Regions from separate parts of the Streptomyces sp. NPDC004284 genome, predicted to be linked through region 2. Evidence: predicted binding sites of a transcription regulator. Region 2 holds the regulator's gene; the other holds the start of a gene.

Region 1 (10,473 bases), on a different contig from region 2:
GGGTCACGGTGAGCAGGTGGTCGCCGAGCTTGCGCACGACGTCGTCGTACGCGATGTCCCGCACGTCGAGGCGGGTCGGGGCCGCGTCGAGGTCGTTCCGGTCGTACACCTCGGCGACGCCGTACTCGGCCCCCTGCTGGAGGACGGTGTCCTTGTCGAAGGAGACGCTCTCGCCCTGGGCGGAAAGCGTCTTGACCTTCCCGGTCGCGAGGTCGACGACCCACCACCCCTGGCTCATCGTGGAGCCGCTCCAGGCGATGCCGCGGACGGCGACCGACCGCGCGTCGCCCTCGCTGACGGTGAGGCTCCCGCCCTCGGGCAGGCCCTCCACCTGCTGGTCCCGCACACCGCCGTCGGACGGGTGCAGGAGGTGCAGGCCCGTCACCTCGCGCTCGGTGCCCGTGCGGGTGATGACGGTGTCGCCGTACGTCGCGACGTACGTCTGGCCCTCCGGGATCGGGACCGTGACCGTCTCCCCGCCGCCGGCCCGCTGCTGGAGCGTCACGTGCGGGGCCGGGGTCTCCGCATAGACGGCCACGGTGTCGGAGCCGTGCCCGAAGTCGGCCGGGTACTCGCCGAAGCGGAAGTCGTCGACGTCGTACGAGAGCGGCTTCGGCAGGCGGTGGTCGAGGACCGTCGTCGCGCCGGTCGCGTAGTCGGTCCAGCGGAGCCGGTCGTCGCCCTCCTGCGCGGTGAGGAAACCGGTCTCGCCGGCGTTCAGGACGATGGTGGCGCGGGGCACGTAGCGGGCTCCCGCGCTGACGACGACGGCTTCGCCGGCCGTCGCCGTGGGCGTGCCGGCCGCCACCGCCCCCACGGTGGCGCCGGCACCGGCCGTCACCGCGAGGGTGACGGTGAGTGCGATGCGGCCGAGCGCACGTCGGCGCGGCCGTCTGTCCAACGGATCGTTCACGCGGAAATCCCTCCCCAGGGCATACGGCGCGGGAAAGGGGCCGAAGGCCTCGCCTTCCCCGCGAGCAGCCAGACAGTAACAGAGGACGGAGCAGCCTCGGGAGGATTTTCGAACCCGTTCAACTTCTCTTCCGGGACTCGGCAGAAAAACCCTTCCGGCGACTGCCGGGAACACCCCTTCCCCGGCCCTGGAGAGCCCCTCCCGGCCACTGGCACCCCCTCGCCCCACCCCGGCCCCACGGGCCGCCCACGAGCCCGCCCACGCCCCGCCCAGCGGATCACCGCACCGCCCCTGACCTGGGCTTTTACCCTCAACTCCCCTAATCTTGAGGGGACTCGGAGGGGAGATCCACATGGACGCCACGAACCGCAGCATCCGCACGATCGACGACGTACTCACCCTGCTCGACGGCCTGTTCTCACCCGGCGCCGACCGCTGGACGAAGGGCGGCGCCGACTGGTGGGACGGGTTCTACGCGGACCGGGACAAGCCCGTGCCGTTCTTCGTCGCGAAGCCCGACGAGAACCTCGTCTCGTACGTCGAGCAGGGCCTGCTCCCGGCCGGCGGCAAGGTCCTCGACCTCGGCTGCGGGCCCGGCCGGAACGCCCTGTACCTCGCGTCGGCCGGTTACGAGGTGACCGGCGTCGACCTCTCGCCCACGGCCGTCGCCTGGGCGGAGGAGCGCGCCCGCGAAAAGGGCGCGGAGAACGTCCGGTTCCTGTGCGGCGACGCCTTCACGGCCGCGCTCGACGGGCCGTACGACCTGGTCTACGACTCCGGCTGCTTCCACCACCTGCCCCCGCACCGCCGGATCAGCTACCTCGCGCTCCTCGACCGCGTCCTCGCCCCCGGCGGCCACTTCGCCCTCACCTCGTTCGCGGCCGGCGAGGGCGGCATGGGCTCCGAGCTCCCGGACGCCGACTTCTACCGGGAGGGCAAGCTGCACGGCGGGCTCGCGTACACGGACACCTCGTTCCGCGCGATCTTCGCCGACCTGACGGAGATCGAGCTCCGCCGCATGCACGACCAGTCCGCCGACTCGCCCACCTTCGGCGAGTCCTTCCTCTGGACGGGCCTCTTCCGCCGCTGACGCCACGCCACCGGCTCAAGGCATGCCCCCTCAGGGCATGCCTTCTCGGCGCATGCCGTCCAGATGCTCCGCCAGCCGGTCGTACTGCTCCCTCACCCCCGCCTCCATGCCCGCCGCCAGCGCCTGGTCCCTCACCTCGTTCGAAGGCCAGAGGGAAGTGCTGGTCAGGGCCGTGCCACCGTCGGGGGTCGCGTCGAAGGTGAGGGTCACGCGGACCGGCTCGGCGTCCGGCATCTGCTCGAAGACCTCCGTGTAGTCGAGCCGTTCCACCGGGACGACGTCCTCGTACCTCCCGGAGAAGACGATCTGCTGGCCGTCGGGCCCGGTCTGGCCCCAGCGCCAGACCCCGCCCGCCCGCAGGTCGATGTCGACGACGGAGGTCGTCAGCCCGTCCGACCCGTACCACTCCCGCACGTGCTCGGGTCGCGTCCAGGCCTCCCAGACGCGGTCCGGCGGGGCGTCGAAGGTGCGGGTGATGACCAGTTCGCGGTCGGCCGGCGTCGTCAGAAGGGTGACCATCGCTCCGAATCCCTTCACGAAGGGGCCATTCCAGGATCACCCCGGCACCCCGCTCCGGCATCCCCGTAAAGCGAATGAACATGTTCAACAGGTGAGCGCTAAAGTTCTGCCCACGCGGCCGCCCGGCTGAGGGCGTGGCCGCGATCTCAGACCTGTGGGGGGTCCCTTTGCCGCGCTCAACGCGCAGGCTTCCGCACGCCTTCGTCCGTGCGGCCGCCGTCTTCGCTCTCTCCGCGGGCGTCCTCACGCCCGCCGTCATCCACGCCCCGGCCGCGCACGCGGACGTGACGAACACCGCCGACACCACGCTCGACGACGGGCGCTACCGCGTCGGGCTGCTCGGCGACGCGTTCTGGGTCAAGGTCAGCGTGCTGGCCTCCACCGCCCCGGACGCCCCGGTGCTCGCCTCCACGGAGGAACTGACCCTGCTCAACGGGTACTGGACCACCGACGCGCGCCTCACCCTCCCCGAGGGGACCGCCCTCGGGGACTACCCGGTCCGCATCGACTACCGGCGGCCCGGCGGCACCACCACGTACCGGGCGGGCGCCGCCTACAGCCACAAGCCGCACGTCGGCGTCGGCAGGATCACCGCCGACCGCGCGACCACCAGCTACGAGCATCCCCAGGTCGTCCTCTCCGGCACCACGACCAGCTGGAACCCGGCCACCGGCGAGCGCTCCACCGCGCCCGAGGGCACCCGGGTGCAGTTCTGGTTCCAGACCTACGGCACCTCCGGATACGTCGACCGCACGGGCACCGCGACCGTCCGCGCCGACGGCACCTTCTCCGTGGCGGTCACGCCCCAGGGCCGGCTCACCGGCGGCTCGGCGACCATCGCCCCGAGCCCCGGCATCGACCCGGACGAGCCGAACCGCGACGTGCCGGACGTGCCCATCGAGCAGACGCGGTACCGGATCACCGCCGACGGCGACAAGTACCGCGTCCGCGCCGGCACGGACCTCCGCGTCACCGGACTCGTCGAACGGCTCACGGCCGACGGCTGGAAGCCCTTCGCCGATGCGCCCGTCGTCGCCACCGGGACCCAGCCCGGGTGGTACGAGACGGGCGCGGTCAACGTGCTCGGCTCGGGCACCTCCTCGGCGACCGGCACCTTCTCGCTCCCCGCGCGGGTCCAGTACGCGACCGACTACGTCTACGCCTCGCTGCGGCCCTCCCCGTACTTCGCGGACGACCCCCGGCCCTACGACAAGATCGACGTCGTCGTCCCGCAGCAGTTCACCTTCTCGCCGTACACCGCCACCCTCGACGAGTACGGCAAGCTCGTCGTCGCGGGCGGCCTCAGCAGCAGCCTGGCCTGCTACGAGACCCAGCCCGTGACGCTCCAGGCGTCCCTGGACGGCGGACGCAGCTGGTCCACCCTCCGCTCCGGGCGGACCGACACGAGCTGCCAGTACAACTTCACGCTCCGGGGCTACGAGTCCGCGCTCTACCGGGTGCAGCACCCGGAGACGAACCAGCTCGTCGCCAAGACCGGCCCGAGCCTGAAGCGGGGCCGCACGCCCACCCGCTTCTCCGCCTTCACCATCAGCCCCACCCGGCCCGTGGTGAACGGCAAGATGACCGTCTCCGGCACCGTCCAGCGCAAGATCGGCGGCGTCTGGAAGCCGCTCGGCGGAGTCAAGCTGACCCTGGTCTACAAGCCCAAGGGCGAGAACCAGTGGTACTGGGTGACCCAGAGCATCACCACCAACACCAGCGGCAACTTCAGCTACCGCGCCACCGCCTACGGCGACGGCTCCTGGGCGCTCTACCTCAACACCACGGGCAGCTACTTCTACAGCGAGACGAATGCGAAGTACATCGATGCGCGCTGACCTCCGCCTCTCCCTGACAGCCGCCGTCGCGGCCGTGGCCCTGGCCGCGTCGACCGCCCCCGCCCTCGCCGAGGAGACCCCGGCGGGCAGCCCGCTCGTCGGCATCGGCCGCGCCGTCACCGACGACGCCCAGCGCGGCACCTTCCAGGTGACCGCCTGGACCGACGCCCCGCAGGCCGAGGTCACCACCGTCTCGGCCCGGATCCGGCAGGGCGACACCGTCCTCGCCGACATCCCGGCGCTCGTCCCCGGAGACTCCGGGGACCCCGGGCTCGCCCACACCTTCCGGCTGCCCGCCGAGGCGACGCTGAAGCTGGTCGAGGACGGCGGCACCCTCCCGTCCCTCGGGACGTACGCCATCGACGTCACCGCCACCGACTCGCTCGGCAACAAGCTCACCCGCGCCGACGCGGGCCGGCTCGACTTCCGGCTGCGGCCGGAGCTCGTCTCCTTCGGCGTGGGCGTCCCCGCCTGGGACGACCGCAACGCCCGCCCCCAGGGCAACCTGAGCGGCGTCCAGCCCGGCTCCGGCGACATCGTGCCGCTCCCGGACCGCACGGTCACCGTCCGGCACGGCGACGCGACCGACGAGACCCCCCGGACCCTCGTCACCTCCGCCACCGGCGACTTCACCGGCGAGCCGTACGCCGTCGCCGGCCCCGGCGACACCTTCACGGCCTCGTTCACCGAGGACAGCGCCGAGGTGCACGGCAGCGCGAGCGCCTCACGCGAGGTCCGGGAGACCTACAAGCCGCTCCGCGCGACGGCCACCGCCACCGCCGACAGGAAGCGGGCGCTCAACGGCGAGACCGTCACCATCGGCGGACGGCTGACCGACCCGGCCGCCGCGGGCGCGCCGCTCGCCGACCAGCCCGTCCGCGTGGCCTTCGGCCCGCAGGTCGCGAACGTGCGCACGGACGCGGACGGCCGGTTCACCGCGAAGCTCCCCGCCTACGCCGGCTCCGGCCAGTACGAGTGGGAGGTCACCTCCGGGGACCCGTTCCTGAGCTTCGACCGGCTCTCGGGCCCGCTCGCCGTCCCCCTGGAGTCCCGCCTCGACCTCCTCGGCGCCTCGCTGTCCGCCTACGGCACCCTCACGGTGTCCGTCCACCTCCGCGCGCTGTACATGCCGGACGCGTACATGTCGGATCAGAACGTGCAGCTGGAGCAGTCCGTCGACGGCGGCTGGAAGCGCGTCCCCCTCCGGGAGGCCTCCTTCTCCTGGGACAGCATCACGCTCGTGGCGGGCAGCCGGGGCGGCTGGTTCCGGGTCCGTCACCTGACGACCGACCAGCTCGCCGGGGCCACCTCGTCCTCCTTCCGGCTCGTCCGCAACGACGCCCGGATCGTCTCCCTGAACGCCGGCCCCGAGCCGGTCGCCAAGGGCGGGTACGTGACCACGACCGGCACGCTCCAGCACTACTGGGACGGCGCCTGGCGGGCGTACGGGAACGCCCCGGTGGTCCTGCAGTTCCAGGCCAGGGGCTCGACGACCTGGAAGACCGTGGTGTCCGGCCGCTCCAGCTCCACCGGCAAGGTCTCCCTGAAGGCGAGGGCGAGCGCCGACGGCAGCTGGCGGATCTACTGCTACGGCGACTACCGGCACTTCAACTCCCCGCCGTCGGCCGGCGGGGACTACGTCGACGTGCGCTGATCACCTCTGCCGAGGCAGGAACGCCCGAGGGCGGCACCCCCACCAGGGGGTGCCGCCCTCGTTCGCGTTCAGCGATGAACCACCGATCCGTCAGGATCAGAAGTCCATGTCACCGCCCGGCATGCCGCCGCCGGCCGGCGCGGCGGCCTTCTCCGGCTTGTCGGCGATGACGGCCTCGGTGGTGAGGAACAGCGCGGCGATCGACGCGGCGTTCTGCAGCGCGGAGCGCGTGACCTTGGCCGGGTCGATGATGCCCTCGGCGATGAGGTCGACGTACTCGTTGGTCGCGGCGTTCAGGCCGTGGCCGACGGGCAGGTTGCGGACCTTCTCCGCCACGACGCCGCCCTCGAGACCGGCGTTGACGGCGATCTGCTTCAGCGGGGCCTCAAGGGCCAGCTTGACGATGTTGGCACCGGTGGCCTCGTCGCCCGTCAGGTCGCCCTCGAGCTTCTCGAAGACGTTGGAGGCCTGGAGCAGGGCCACGCCACCGCCGGCGACGATGCCCTCCTCGACGGCCGCCTTCGCGTTGCGAACGGCGTCCTCGATGCGGTGCTTGCGCTCCTTGAGCTCGACCTCGGTCGCGGCACCGGCCTTGATGACGGCCACGCCGCCGGCCAGCTTCGCGAGGCGCTCCTGGAGCTTCTCGCGGTCGTAGTCCGAGTCGGAGTTCTCGATCTCGGCGCGGATCTGGTTCACGCGACCGGCGACCTGGTCGCTGTCACCGGCACCGTCGACGATGGTGGTCTCGTCCTTGGTGATGACGACCTTGCGGGCGCGGCCGAGCAGGTCCAGGCCCGCGTTCTCGAGCTTGAGGCCGACCTCCTCGGAGATGACCGTGCCGCCCGTGAGGATGGCGATGTCGTTCAGCATGGCCTTGCGGCGGTCGCCGAAGCCCGGGGCCTTGACGGCAACGGACTTGAAGGTGCCGCGGATCTTGTTGACGACCAGGGTCGACAGGGCCTCGCCCTCGACGTCCTCGGCGATGATCAGCAGCGGCTTGCCCGACTGCATGACCTTCTCCAGGAGCGGAAGGAGGTCCTTCACGGAGGAGATCTTCGAGTTGACGATCAGGAGGTACGGGTCGTCGAGCGACGCCTCCATGCGCTCCATGTCGGTGGCGAAGTACGCCGAGATGTAGCCCTTGTCGAAGCGCATGCCCTCGGTGAGCTCGAGCTCCAGACCGAAGGTCTGCGACTCCTCGACGGTGATGACGCCTTCCTTGCCGACCTTGTCCATCGCCTCGGCGATGAGCTCGCCGATCTGGGTGTCGGCGGCGGAGATGGAGGCCGTGGAAGCGATCTGCTCCTTGGTCTCGACATCCTTCGCCTGCTCGAGGAGGGCGCCGGAGACGGCCTCGACGGCCTTCTCGATGCCGCGCTTGAGGGCCATCGGGTTGGCACCGGCGGCGACGTTGCGGAGACCCTCGCGGACGAGCGCCTGGGCGAGGACGGTGGCGGTGGTCGTACCGTCGCCGGCGACGTCGTCCGTCTTCTTGGCGACTTCCTTGACCAGCTCGGCGCCGATCTTCTCGTACGGGTCCTCGAGCTCGATCTCCTTGGCGATGGAGACACCATCGTTGGTGATCGTGGGGGCGCCCCACTTCTTCTCGAGGACGACGTTGCGGCCCTTGGGGCCGAGGGTGACCTTGACGGCGTCAGCGAGCTGGTTCATGCCGCGCTCGAGACCGCGCCGGGCCTCCTCGTCGAACGCGATGATCTTGGCCATGTGAAGTGGTCCTCCCGGACATGGGGTGGATAACGCTCCAGGACCGCGCCGACGCCCGCGACGGACGGCCTGCGTGCCCGGTGGTTCCTTGCCCCACCTGCCCGCGGGCCTCGTCTGCCCGATCCTCGTAAGCACTCTCACCTTCCGAGTGCTAACGCCAATGATTAGCACTCGCCCTAGGAGAGTGCAAGCGACTCTCGTGTTTCGGGAGGCGGATCAAGACGGCCCCGAGGAACGCACGAGGGGTCCGCATCCCCTCAGGGATGCGGACCCCTCGACGGCGTGCGTCGGTGGCCGATCGCGCCGCGCTCAGACGGCGAGCTTGACCATGTCCGCCTGCGGACCCTTCTGGCCCTGCGAGATCTCGAACTCGACTCGCTGTCCCTCTTCGAGGCTGCGGTAGCCATCCATCTGGATCGCGCTGTAGTGGACGAAAACATCCGCACCACCGTCGACCGCGATGAAGCCGTAGCCCTTCTCCGCGTTGAACCACTTGACGGTGCCCTGAGCCATGCCTAACTCCCCTATTACTGGCCCTTGCGCGGGACCGCACCTCGCGGACCCGGGTCAGACCCTGCGCCGGAACGCGTCGACCGCCGCTGAATGTATCTGCCCAACTGCCCTCTGCAACAGGTCATTCGACCGAGAATTCTGGGCGTCCCGGAAAGGGGAATTGGGGAGAATCCCCTGGATGACGGGGCAAGTCGGGCCCGGCAAAGCGCGCAGAACGTACACAACGCACCGGCACTTTGGCTGCTTCTTGTCAGGTGCGGACGCATTCTCATATGCGTTTGGCACGAGCAGCGGAGGGGACTTCCCCAACTCTATCGCGCTCAACCATGCAGAATTGCCCCTTCCGCTTATAGCGCGGAAGGGGCAACTCGTACTGACCGGTAAGGATCGGTAAAGAATCAGCAGCAGCCGGCACTCCGTGCCGAATGGTCAGCCTCCGGCGACGGCCGGGATGATCGAGACGCCCGCGCCCGCCGGGGTGGCGGTCTCCAGGCCCTGCTCGAAGCGCACGTCGTCGTCGTTGACGTACACGTTGACGAAGCGGCGCAGCTTGCCCTGGTCGTCCAGGACGCGGGCGGCGATGCCCGTGTGGTTCTTCTCCAGGTCCGCGATGACCTCGGCGAGGGTCGCGCCCTCGGCCTGGACCTCGGACTGCCCGCCCGTGTAGGTGCGGAGGATGGTGGGGATGCGGACGTTCACGGCCATGTCTTCGTAACCTTTCAGTGGGCCAGGAGGGCGGGCCGGCTCAGAGCGCCAGGCCGGCGTCGCGGAACGCGTCCAGGCTCGGGCGGATGGTGGCGGTCGCCTGAGAGGTGTCGGCCACCGCGTCCAGGGTCTTGAGTCCGTCGCCGGTGTTGAGGACGACGGTGGTGAGGTTCGGGTCGATGAGACCGGCCTCGACGAGCTTCTTGGTGACGCCGACGGTCACGCCGCCCGCGGTCTCGGCGAAGACGCCCTCGGTCCGCGCGAGGAGCTTGATGGCGTCGACGACCTGCTCGTCGTTCACGTCCTCCACGGCGCCGCCGGTGCGGCGGGCGATGTCGAGGACGTACGGGCCGTCGGCCGGGTTGCCGATGGCGAGCGACTTGGCGATGGTGTTCGGCTTCTGGGGCCGTACGACGTCGTGGCCGGCCTTGAAGGCCGCCGACACCGGGGAGCAGCCCTCGGCCTGGGCGCCGAAGATCTTGTACGGCTTGTCCTCGACGAGGCCGAGCTTGATGAGCTCCTGGAGACCCTTGTCGATCTTCGTGAGCTGGGAGCCGGAGGCGATCGGGATGACGAGCTGGTCGGGGAGGACCCAGCCGAGCTGCTCGCAGATCTCGTACGCGAGCGTCTTGGAGCCCTCGCCGTAGTACGGACGGAGGTTGACGTTCACGAAGCCCCAGCCCTCGCCGAGCGGGTCGCCGATGAGCTCCGAGCAGAAGCGGTTGACGTCGTCGTAGTTGCCCTCGATGGCGACGAGGTCACCGCCGTAGACACCGGCCATGACGACCTTGCCCTGCTCCAGGTCGTGCGGGATGAACACGCAGGAGCGGAAGCCGGCGCGGGCGGCGGCGGCGCCGACGGCTCCGGCCAGGTTGCCGGTGGAGGAGCAGGAGAGGGTGGTGAAGCCGAAGGCGCGGGCGGCTTCGAGCGCCTGGGCGACGACCCGGTCCTTGAAGGAGTGGGTCGGGTTGCCGGAGTCGTCCTTGACGAAGAGCTTGCCGGGGGCGACGCCGAGCTCGCGGGCCAGGTTGTCGGCCTTGACGAGCGGGGTCCAGCCGGGGTTCAGGTTCGGCTTCTCGGCGACGTCGGCGGGGACGGGCAGCAGCGGGGCGTAGCGCCAGATGTTGGCGGGGCCGGCCTCGATCCGCTTGCGCAGCGCCTCGGGGTCGCCGGTGGGAAGGTCGTACGCGACTTCGAGCGGTCCGAAACAGAGTTCGCAGGCGAAGATCGGGCCGAGGGGGAAGACTTCACCGCATTCGCGACAGGAGAGCCCGGAAGCGGGACCGAGGTCGACGGAGGTTGCGGGGGTAGCGGTCTGTACAGCCATGGAGGCGAGGCCCTTTCTCCTCATCTTTCCCATGACGAATTTTTCGCCATGAGACGGATTTGGCACCTTCCCTAGCCGGGGACCTCGCTGTGCGAGACAAACCGACTGGAGGGTTGCCGGGGCTTCAACGGGCCGTTTCCCTCTGCCCCTCTGGATGAGCGGTATTCGATTGTGAGACGCGGGCGGCAC
Region 2 (10,473 bases):
GACGCAGCTCGCCCGGCGCATCCGGCGCGGTGAGGTGCCCATGACGGATGACGACGTGCACGCCGACCGCTACCTGATCGCCGACGCGGCCTTCGAGGACGCGGGCTTCTCCTGGTACGAGGTGTCCAACTGGGCCACCTCCGAGGCCGGCCGCTGCCTCCACAACGAGCTGTACTGGCGCGGCGCCGACTGGTGGGGTGCGGGACCCGGCGCCCACTCGCACGTGGGCGGCGTCCGCTGGTGGAACGTGAAGCACCCCGGCGCGTACGCCGCCGCGCTCGCGGGCGGCCGGTCGCCGGGGGCCGGCCGGGAGATCCTCGCGGAGGAGGACCGGCGGGTGGAGCGGATCCTCCTTGAGCTGCGGCTCCGGGAGGGATGCCCACTGGACCTCCTCAAGCCGGCGGGCCTCGCCGCCGCCGAGCGCGCCCTCGCCGACGGGCTCCTCGCGCCCGAGCCGTACGCGGCCGGGCGGGCGGTCCTCACGCTGCGGGGGCGACTGCTCGCCGACGCGGTGGTGCGGGACCTGGTGGACTGAGCGGGGGCGCCGCCCGGGGCGGCACCGGAGGGCCGGCGGCGCTGAAGGTCTGGCGGTACCGGGGGTCCGGCGGCGCTGAAGGTCTGGCGGTACCGGGGGTCCGGCGGCGCTGGAGGTCTGGCGGTGCCGGAGGCCCGGTGGCGTCGGAGGTCAGGGCACGGTCACGTGGTCGATCAGTCGCTCCACGGCACCCAGCAGCTCCGGCTCCAGGTCCTTGTAGGACGTCACGCGCTTGAGGATCGCCTGCCAGACCGCGCCCGTGTTGTCCGAGGGCCAGCCCAGGGCCCGGCAGACGCCCGTCTTCCAGTCCTGGCCCCGGGGGACCGCCGGCCAGGCCGGGATGCCCAGGACGGACGGTTTCACCGCCTCCCAGACGTCGATGTACGGGTGGCCCACGACCAGCACGTCCGGGGAGGTCACCTGGGCGGCGATCCTCGACTCCTTCGAGCCCGGGACCAGGTGGTCCACCAGGACGCCCAGGCGGGCGTCCGGCGCCGGGCCGAACTCCGCGACGATCGCGGGCAGGTCGTCGACGCCCTCCAGGTACTCCACGACCACGCCCTCGATGCGCAGGTCGTCGCCCCAGACGCGCTCGACGAGCTCCGCGTCGTGGCGGCCCTCGACGTAGATCCGGCCCGCCCGGGCCACGCGCGCGCGTGTGCCCGGGACCGCGATCGAGCCGGAGGCCGTACGGGTGGGGCGCGACGGACCGGACACCGGCCGGACCAGGGTCACCACCTTGCCCTCCAGGAGGAAGCCGCGCGGTTCCAGCGGGAACACCCGGTGCTTGCCGAAGCGGTCCTCCAGGGTCACCGTCCCCGCCTCGCAGCGGATCACCGCCCCGCAGAAGCCCGTGGCGACCTCCTCCACGACCAGGTCGGGGTCCGCCGGGACCTCCGGGACGGGTGCCGACTTCTTCCAGGGCGGGGTCAGGTCGGGGTCGTAGCTGCGCATCCGGGTGACGTTAGGGCACCTCGAAGCGCCGTGCCAGTTCATCGCGTTGTGCCCGGACGAACGTGGCGTCCACCACCGCCCCGTGCCCCGGCACGTACGCCGCCTCCTCGCCGCCCAGGGCGAGCAGCCGGTCCAGGGCGTCCGGCCAGCGGGAGGGGATCGCGTCCGGGCCGGCCTGGGGCTCGCCCGACTCCTCCACGAGGTCCCCGCAGAAGACGGTCTCGCGCCCGCCCGGGACGCAGAGCGCCAGGTCGTGGCCGGTGTGGCCGGGGCCCACGTTCGCCAGGAGGACCTGACGGCCGCCCAGGTCGAGCGTCCACTCGCCCGAGACCACGTGCCGCGGGGCCACCAGGACCTCCGCGGCCGCCTCCGCCACCGCCGGGTCCAGGCCCTGGGCCACCGCGTCCGTGCGCAGCTCCTCCCGGGCCCGGGCGCCGCCCAGGAGCTCGTCCGTCCCCACCGCGCCGAAGACCTCCGCGCCCGCGAAGACCGCGGTGCCGAGGACATGGTCGAAGTGCGGGTGGCTGAGTGCGATGTGCGTCACCTTTCGGCCGCCCGTGAGGGCCGAGATCTGCGCCCGCAGTTCGGCGCCCTCCGCGAGCGAGGAGCCCGTGTCGTACAGCAGCACCGCCTCCGTGCCCAGGACCAGCCCGACCGTGGCGTCCCAGCCGGGCAGCCGTCGCCGGCCCACCCCGTCCGCGAGCCGCTCCCATCCGTACGCTTCCCAATCCACGTCCATGGGGCGACGCTAACCGGTGCGGGCGCCGCCTCCTTGCCAGGAGCGATGCCCGCCGCCGTACACTGGCCGGGGATCGCTGGCACTCGGGCAGGGTGAGTGCCAAAAGCGGAGCAACCGGAACGACGACAGCTGGAGGTGCGCCACGATGCTCAGCGAACGCAGGCTGGAGGTCCTGCGCGCCATCGTCCAGGACTACGTCGGGACGGAGGAGCCCGTCGGCTCCAAGGCGCTCACGGAGCGCCACAAGCTCGGCGTGTCGCCCGCCACCGTGCGCAACGACATGGCCGTGCTCGAGGAGGAGGGGTACATCGCCCAGCCTCACACCAGCGCCGGGCGCATTCCCACCGACAAGGGCTACCGGCTCTTCGTCGACCGGCTCGCCGGCGTCAAGCCGCTGTCGACGCCCGAGCGGCGGGCCATCCACAACTTCCTCGACGGAGCCGTCGACCTCGACGACGTCGTCGGCCGCACGGTGCGGCTGCTCGCGCAGCTGACCCGGCAGGTCGCCGTCGTCCAGTACCCCTCGCTGACCCGCTCGACCGTCCGGCACGTGGAGCTGCTCTCGCTGGCCCCCGCCCGCCTGATGCTCGTCCTCATCACGGACACCGGCCGGGTCGAGCAGCGGGTCGTCGACTGCCCCGCACCCTTCGGCGAGACCTCGCTCGCCGACCTGAGGGCCCGGCTCAACAGCCGGGTCGTCGGCCGCCGGTTCGCCGACGTGCCGCAGCTGGTGCAGGACCTCCCCGAGTCCTTCGAGGAGATCGAGGACCGCGCCACGGTCTCGACCGTGCTCGCGACCCTCCTCGAAACGCTCGTCGAGGAGCACGAGGAGCGGTTGATGATCGGCGGCACCGCCAATCTCACCCGCTTCGGACACGACTTCCCCCTGATGATCAGGCCCGTGCTCGAAGCCCTTGAGGAGCAGGTCGTGCTCCTCAAGCTGCTCGGCGAGGCCAAGGAATCGGGCATGACCGTACGCATCGGGCACGAGAACGCCCACGAGGGGCTGAGCTCCACGTCCGTCGTCTCGGTCGGCTACGGTTCGGGCGGCGAGGCAGTCGCCAAACTCGGCGTGGTCGGACCGACCCGCATGGACTACCCCGGAACGATGGGAGCGGTACGCGCAGTGGCACGTTACGTCGGACAGATCCTGGCGGAGTCGTAAGTGGCCACGGACTACTACGCCGTACTCGGCGTGCGCCGCGACGCTTCCCAGGACGAGATCAAGAAGGCGTTCCGGAGGCTCGCGCGCGAGCTGCACCCGGACGTCAATCCCGATCCCAAGACGCAGGAACGCTTCAAGGAGATCAACGCCGCCTACGAGGTCCTCTCGGACCCGCAGAAGAAGCAGGTCTACGACCTGGGCGGCGACCCGCTCTCGGCCTCCGGCGGCGGTGGCGCGGGCGGCGGCTTCGGGGCCGGTGGCTTCGGCAACTTCTCCGACATCATGGACGCCTTCTTCGGCACGGCTTCGCAGCGCGGCCCGCGCTCGCGGACCCGGCGGGGTCAGGACGCCATGATCCGCCTGGAGATCGACCTCAACGAGGCGGCCTTCGGCACCACCAAGGACATCCAGGTCGACACGGCGGTCGTCTGCACCACCTGTTCGGGTGAGGGTGCCGCGCCCGGCACCTCCGCGCAGACCTGTGACATGTGCCGCGGCCGCGGCGAGGTCTCCCAGGTCACCCGGTCCTTCCTCGGCCAGGTCATGACCTCCCGTCCCTGCCCGCAGTGCCAGGGCTTCGGCACGGTCGTCCCGACCCCGTGCCCCGAGTGCGCGGGCGACGGCCGCGTGCGGTCCCGCCGCACGCTCACGGTCAAGATCCCGGCCGGCGTCGACAACGGCACCCGCATCCAGCTCGCGGGCGAGGGCGAGGTCGGCCCCGGCGGCGGCCCCGCCGGCGACCTGTACGTCGAGATCCACGAGACCCCGCACGAGGTCTTCCAGCGGCGCGGCGACGACCTGCACTGCACGGTCACCATCCCGATGACGGCGGGTGCGCTCGGCACGAAGGTGCCGCTGCAGACCCTCGACGGCACCGAGGAGATCGACATCCGGCCGGGCACGCAGTCCGGCCAGTCGATCCCGCTGCACGGGCGCGGCGTCACGCACCTGCGGGGCAACGGCCGGGGCGACCTGATCGTGCACGTCGAGGTGACGACCCCGAGCAAGCTCGACGCCGAGCAGGAGCGCCTCCTGCGTGAACTGGCCAAGCTGCGCGGCGAGGAACGGCCCACGGGCCAGTTCCAGCCGGGCCAGCAGGGCTTGTTCTCGCGGCTGAAGGACGCGTTCAACGGGCGGTAGGCGCTCGGCTGGGGGTCCGGGGGTCGTCCCCCGGGTCAGCACGGTCAGCCGGGTCGGCAGGGCTTGTTCTCGCGGCTGAAGGACGCGTTCAACGGGCGGTAGGCGCTCGGCTGGGGGTCCGGGGGTCGTCCCCCGGGTCAGCACGGTCAGCCGGGCCAGCAGGGCTTGTTCTCGCGGCTGAAGGATGCCTTCAACGGGCGGTAGGCGCTCGGCTGGGGGTCCGGGGGTCGTCCTCCGGGTCAGCACGGTCAGCCGGGTCGGCGGGGTTTGTCCTCGCGGTTGAAGGACGCCTTCAACGGGCGGTAGGACCTGAGGAAGGGGCGGCACCCGGTGTGCCGCCCCTTTCCGTTGTCCGCGTGCGGGCATGACACGATGCCCATATGTCCACCACCGCACTGAACGATCTCTCTCGTTTCCCGATCGTGCAGGCCCCCATGGCGGGTGGCGCCTCCTGTCCCGAGCTCGTCGGGGCCGTCTGCGAGGCCGGGGCGCTCGGCTTCCTCGCCGGCGGGTACAAGACGGCCGGAGGCCTGTACCAGGAGGTCAAGCGGGTCCGCGGGCTCACCGCACGCCCCTTCGGGGTCAACCTCTTCCTGCCGCAGGACGGCCGGCCCGCCGACCCCGCCGCCGTCGAGGTCTACCGTCACCAGCTCGCCGGCGAGGTCACCTGGTACGAGACCCCGCTCGGCGAGGCGGACGAGTCCCGTGACGACGCCTACGACGCCAAGCTCGCCATCCTCCTGGAGGACCCGGTCCCCGTCGTCTCCTTCACCTTCGGCTGCCCCGCGCGCGAGACCTTCCACGCCTTCGACCGCGTCGGTACGTACACGATCGTCACCGTCACCTCCGTCGACGAGGCCCTCGCCGCGCAGCGGGCCGGCACCGACGCCGTCTGCGTCCAGGGCGTCGAGGCCGGCGGGCACCAGGGCACGTACCGCGACGACCCGGCCGACGAAGGCGCCCCGGGCACCGGGCTCCTCACCCTGATCACCCAGGTCCGCGAGGCCGTCGCGCTGCCGATCGTCGCCGCCGGAGGCATCATGCGCGGCGCGCAGATCGCCGCCGTCCTCGCCGCCGGCGCCGACGCCGCCCAGCTCGGCACCGCCTTCCTCAGCTGCCCCGAGTCGGGCGCCCACCCCCTGCACAAGCAGGCCCTGACGGACCCGCTGTTCACCCGGACCGCCCTCACCCGGGCCTTCTCCGGGCGCCCGGCGCGCGGCCTCGTCAACCGCTTCATGCGCGAGCACGGGCCGTACGCCCCCGCCGCCTACCCCGAGATCCACCACCTCACCGCCCCGCTCCGCAAGGCCGCCGCCGACGCCGGCGACGCCCAGGGCATGGCCCTGTGGGCCGGCCAGGGCCACCGCCTCGCCCGCGAACTCCCCGCCGGGCAGCTGGTCGAGGTGCTGGCCGCCGAACTGGACACCGCCCTCTCCGAGCTCGCCCACAGGAGCACCTCATGACCGCACCCGTCTTCGTCGTCGACACCGTCCCCGGTGCCGGGAGTTTCCTCCTGGACGGGCCCGAGGGACGGCACGCCGTCTCCGTGAAGCGGCTGCGGGCCGGGGAGGAACTCGTGCTCGCCGACGGGCGCGGCCGCTGGGCCGAGTGCGTGGTGGTCTCCGCCGAGGGCAGGGACGAGCTGACCGTGCGGGTCGACGAGGTCCACGAGGACCCCGAGGAGGAGCCCCGCATCACCGTCGTCCAGGCGCTCCCCAAGGGCGACCGGGGCGAACTCGCCGTCGAGACCATGACCGAGACCGGCGTGGACGCGATCGTGCCCTGGGCCGCCTCCCGCTGCATCACCCAGTGGAAGGGCGACCGGGGCCTCAAGGCGCTCGGCAAGTGGCGGTCCACCGCGCGCGAGGCCGGCAAGCAGTCCCGCCGCACCCGCTTCCCCGAGGTCGCCGAGCCCATGACGACCAAGCAGGTCGCCGCCCTCCTCGCGGGCGCCGACTTCGCGGCCGTCCTGCACGAGGACCGCGACCACCCCAGCGGCGCCCTCGCCACCGCCGAACTCCCCGCCAAGGGCTCGATCGTGCTCGTCGTCGGCCCCGAGGGAGGGGTCTCCCCGGACGAGCTCGCCGCCTTCGAGGCCGCGGGCGCGAAGCCGTACCGCCTCGGCCGCAGCGTCCTGCGCACGTCGACGGCCGGCACGGCGGCCACGGCCCTCGTGCTGGGGCGCACCGGCCGCTGGGGCTAGGGCCCGTCCGGGCCGGTCAGCGTGTCGTAGAGCGGCCAGGCGTCCTCCTCGCGGACGCCGTGGACGGTGGGGAGGAGGTCTCGGGCCCCGGCCTCCTCCAGGAAGCGGCGTACGACCCCGGGCATGTTCAGGTTCAGGATGTCGCCGTCGGCCGAGGCCACGTCGCCCAGACCGAAGGGGTACCCGGCCACGATGCGGCCCGGTCCTTCCCGGAAGACGAGACGCAGCTGCGCGTGAGGGTGCTCCGCGCGGCGCAGCGAGAGCACCGTCCGGCAGTCGGGGTGCCGGTGCCGGACGTTCCACAGCCACACGGTGCCGTCCACGGTCAGTCTGCGCGGTGCGCCTTCCCGTCTCATGCCGCGCACCCTACGCCCCGTACCCGGTGGACAGGGGGCCCCGGACGCTCCTTAGGCTGACCCGCATGGCCGACGAGTCCCCCCTCATCCGCAGTCTGCGCGCCGCCGTGGCCGCCGCCCCCGGTGACGTGCCCCTGCGCCTCCACTTCGCCGAACTCCTCCTCGCGGAGGGGCGGAACGACGAGGCCGTCGCGGAGGCGGCCGTCGCCCTCCAGCACGCGCCCGGTGACGCGGACGCGCGGGCGCTGATGGTGCGGGCGATGGGGATGCAGCCGGCGGGGCCCCCGCCGGTGGAGCCCCCGCCCGCTCCGGCCGCCGAGGCCCCCGCCTTCGACTGGGACGCCGCCGAGCAGCAGGTGCGGGACCTCGTCGGGCCCCGGTTCCTCGACGATCCGCAGGCCGACGGCGGCGAGGGGACCGCCGGGGACGCCGCCGCCTGGGACGTCGACGCGCCCGGTGCCGTCCGCCTCGCCGACGTCGGCGGCATGGAGGAGGTCAAGGAGCGGCTGGAGGCCGCCTTCCTCGCGCCCATGCGCAACCCCGAACTGCGCAGGCTGTACGGCAAGTCGCTGCGCGGCGGCCTGCTCCTCTACGGTCCGCCCGGCTGCGGCAAGACCTTCATCGCGAGGGCCGTCGCGGGCGAACTCGGCGCGAACTTCCTCACGGTCTCGCTCTCCGACGTCCTCGACATGTGGATCGGGGCCTCCGAGAAGAACATCCACGACATCTTCGAGACCGCCCGCCGCCAGGCGCCCTGCGTCGTCTTCCTCGACGAGCTCGACGCCCTCGGCGCCAAGCGCTCGCGCACCCACCACAGCGGCCTGCGCAACGTCGTCAACCAGCTCCTCACCGAGCTCGACGGCATCGCGAGCGGCGCCGGGAACGAGGGCGTCTTCGTGCTCGCCGCCACCAACGTGCCCTGGGACGTGGACATCGCGCTGCGCCGCCCGGGCCGTCTCGACCGCACCCTGCTCGTGCTGCCGCCGGACGCCGCCGCCCGCGAGTCGATCCTCCGCTACCACCTGCGGGAGCGCCCCATCGAGGCCGTCGACCTCGGCAAGCTCGTCAAGGCCACCGAGGACTTCTCCGGCGCGGACCTCGCCCACGTCTGCGAGAGCGCCGCCGAGGCCGCGCTCCTCGACTCCGCCCGCACCGGCTCCGTACGCCTGATCACCACCAAGGACCTGCTCGGCGCGGCCCGGCAGATCAAGCCGTCCACGGAGCCGTGGTTCGCCGCCGCCCGGAACGTCGCCATGTTCGCCAACGAGGGCGGCCTGTACGACGACCTCCTCGCCCACCTCAAGCGGAAGCGCAAGCTGTGACCGTCCCCACCGAACTCGCCCGCGCCGAGGCGCTCTACGAGACCGGGCGGTACGCGCAGGCCGGCGAGCTCGTCGCCCGGCACCTGGCGGGCGAACCGGAGGACGCCGAGGCGCTCGTCCTGCTCGCCCGCTGCCAGCACCGGGCCGGCGACCGGGCCGCCGCCCTCTCCGCCGTCGACCAGGCGCTGCGGGCCGGGCCCGAACTGCTCGGCGGCTGGCTGATGCGCGTCCACATCCTCCTCGCCGACAAGCGGTACGAGGAGGCCGAGGCCACCGCCCGGCACGCCGTCGCCCTCGCCCCGAACCACTGGGGCACCCACTACGCGCTCGGCACCGCCCTCGCCGAGCACGGCGAGGCCACCCGCACGCACGCGCGTACCGTCGAGGCCTACGAGGCGGCCCGGACCGCCGTGAACCTCGCCCCCGAGGAGGACGCCGCCCACTTCCTCGTCGGTCTCACCGCCCAGCGGCGCGGCGACCACGCCACCGCCCAGCGGGCGTACGAGGCGACGCTGCGCCTCAACCCGCAGAGCAGCGAGGCCCACAACAACCTCTCGCTGCTGAGGCTGCGCCGCCGCTGGTTCCGGCGCGGTGCCTGGACCCAGGCCGCCGAGGGCTTCGTCGCCTCCGCCGCGCTCGACCTCCAGGACCGCAAGGCCCGCTACAACCTGGAGGCCATGGCCTGGAACACCTCCGCCGGGGCCCGCTGGGTCGCCCTCCTCGGCTTCGTGGCCTCCGCCGCCGCCCGCACCTCGATCCCCGACGGCGCGATCTGGGCCGATGCGGCCGTCCCGCTCCTGGTCGGCACGGCCGTGGTCCTCGGCGCCTGGACCGGATGGGCGGTGTGGATGGGCCGCCGGGTGCCGCCCCGGCTGCGCCGGCCGCTGCTCCTGGTGGCCCGCAACTGCCGGCCCGTGCTCTTCATGGCCGGGGCCGTCGGGCTCCTCGGCCTCTACTCGCTCGTCTCGCTCCTTCTCTGGTCCTTCGACCCGGGCACGGTGAGCGGATTCGGCACGCCCCTGTTCTGGGGCGTGATCATCACGTACTGGGTGAGCCGCTCGGCGCTCAACCGGCGCGCACCGAGGGACTGAGGGTTTTCCACAGGCTGCCGCCGGCTCCCCCCGGCTGCCGGGGACGGCGGATAGCATGACCGGGTAGTGATCGTCAGTAGTCGGCAGCATCAGACCGAGGAGGTCCGGGACATGGCCGGAGAGCCGCAGAGCGACTGCCTGTTCTGCAAGATCGCGGAAGGGGAGGTGCCGGCGACGATCGTGCGCGAGACGGAGACCACCGTCGCGTTCCGCGACATCAACCCGCAGGCGCCCACACACGTCCTCGTGATCCCGCGCGTCCACTACCCCGACGCCGCCTCGCTGGCCGCCGCCGCGCCGACCGTCGCCGCCGACATACTGCGCGAGGCGGGCGAGGTCGCCGAGCAGGAGAAGATCGACGGCAGCGGCTTCCGGATCGTCTTCAACACCGGCGCCGGCGCCGGCCAGACCGTCTTCCACGCCCACGCGCACGTCCTCGGCGGCCGTGGCCTCAACTGGCCCCCCGGATAAGACGTGTCCGTACGCGAACTGGTCGTCCTCGGCACCGCCAGCCAGGTCCCGACCCGGCACCGCAACCACAACGGCTACGTGCTGCGCTGGGACGGCCGGGGCATCCTCTTCGACCCCGGCGAGGGCACCCAGCGGCAGATGCTGCGCGCCGGGGTCGCCGCGCACGACCTCGACCGGATCTGCGTCACGCACTTCCACGGCGACCACTCGCTCGGCCTGGCCGGGGTGATCCAGCGGATCAACCTCGACCAGGTCCCGCACCCGGTCACCGCCCACTACCCGGCGAGCGGACAGCACTTCTTCGAGCGGCTGCGGTACGCCACGGCCTACCGCGAGACCGTGAAGCTGACCGAGGCGCCGGTCGCCGCCGACGGGCCGCTCGCCGTCACCGAGGACTTCACCCTCGACGCCCGCCGGCTCTCCCACCCCGTCGAGTCCTACGGCTACCGGATCACCGAGCCCGACGGGCGCCGCCTCCTGCCCGAGAAGCTCGCCGC

The links. The regulator HrcA, encoded in region 2, represses chaperone genes, less so after heat shock. The targets are predictions, from matches to a motif close to TTNGCACTCNGNNNNNCNGAGTGCNAA.
Region 1: groL (chaperonin GroEL) is a predicted target of HrcA. The motif match lies at 7,904-7,930, and genes of this name have one in related genera.

The regions. Positions count from the first base shown of each region.
Region 1 is NZ_JBIAMJ010000011.1:98,090-108,562, forward strand. It holds gene ACFYUS_RS26135 (FG-GAP-like repeat-containing protein) at 1-913, opposite strand, end outside; gene ACFYUS_RS26140 (class I SAM-dependent methyltransferase) at 1,266-2,003, shown strand; gene ACFYUS_RS26145 (SRPBCC domain-containing protein) at 2,034-2,522, opposite strand; gene ACFYUS_RS26150 (hypothetical protein) at 2,690-4,360, shown strand; gene ACFYUS_RS26155 (hypothetical protein) at 4,350-6,014, shown strand; gene groL (chaperonin GroEL) at 6,111-7,739, opposite strand; gene ACFYUS_RS26165 (cold-shock protein) at 8,049-8,252, opposite strand; gene ACFYUS_RS26170 (MoaD/ThiS family protein) at 8,682-8,957, opposite strand; gene thrC (threonine synthase) at 8,998-10,308, opposite strand; SAM riboswitch class I at 10,302-10,445, opposite strand.
Region 2 is NZ_JBIAMJ010000003.1:484,019-494,491, forward strand. It holds gene hemW (radical SAM family heme chaperone HemW) at 1-535, shown strand, start outside; gene ACFYUS_RS11770 (DUF3097 domain-containing protein) at 686-1,489, opposite strand; gene ACFYUS_RS11775 (MBL fold metallo-hydrolase) at 1,500-2,228, opposite strand; gene hrcA (heat-inducible transcriptional repressor HrcA) at 2,374-3,393, shown strand; gene dnaJ (molecular chaperone DnaJ) at 3,394-4,533, shown strand; gene ACFYUS_RS11790 (nitronate monooxygenase) at 4,914-5,996, shown strand; gene ACFYUS_RS11795 (16S rRNA (uracil(1498)-N(3))-methyltransferase) at 5,993-6,736, shown strand; gene ACFYUS_RS11800 (hypothetical protein) at 6,733-7,092, opposite strand; gene ACFYUS_RS11805 (ATP-binding protein) at 7,158-8,414, shown strand; gene ACFYUS_RS11810 (tetratricopeptide repeat protein) at 8,411-9,505, shown strand; gene ACFYUS_RS11815 (histidine triad nucleotide-binding protein) at 9,617-9,976, shown strand; gene ACFYUS_RS11820 (ribonuclease Z) at 9,980-10,473, shown strand, end outside.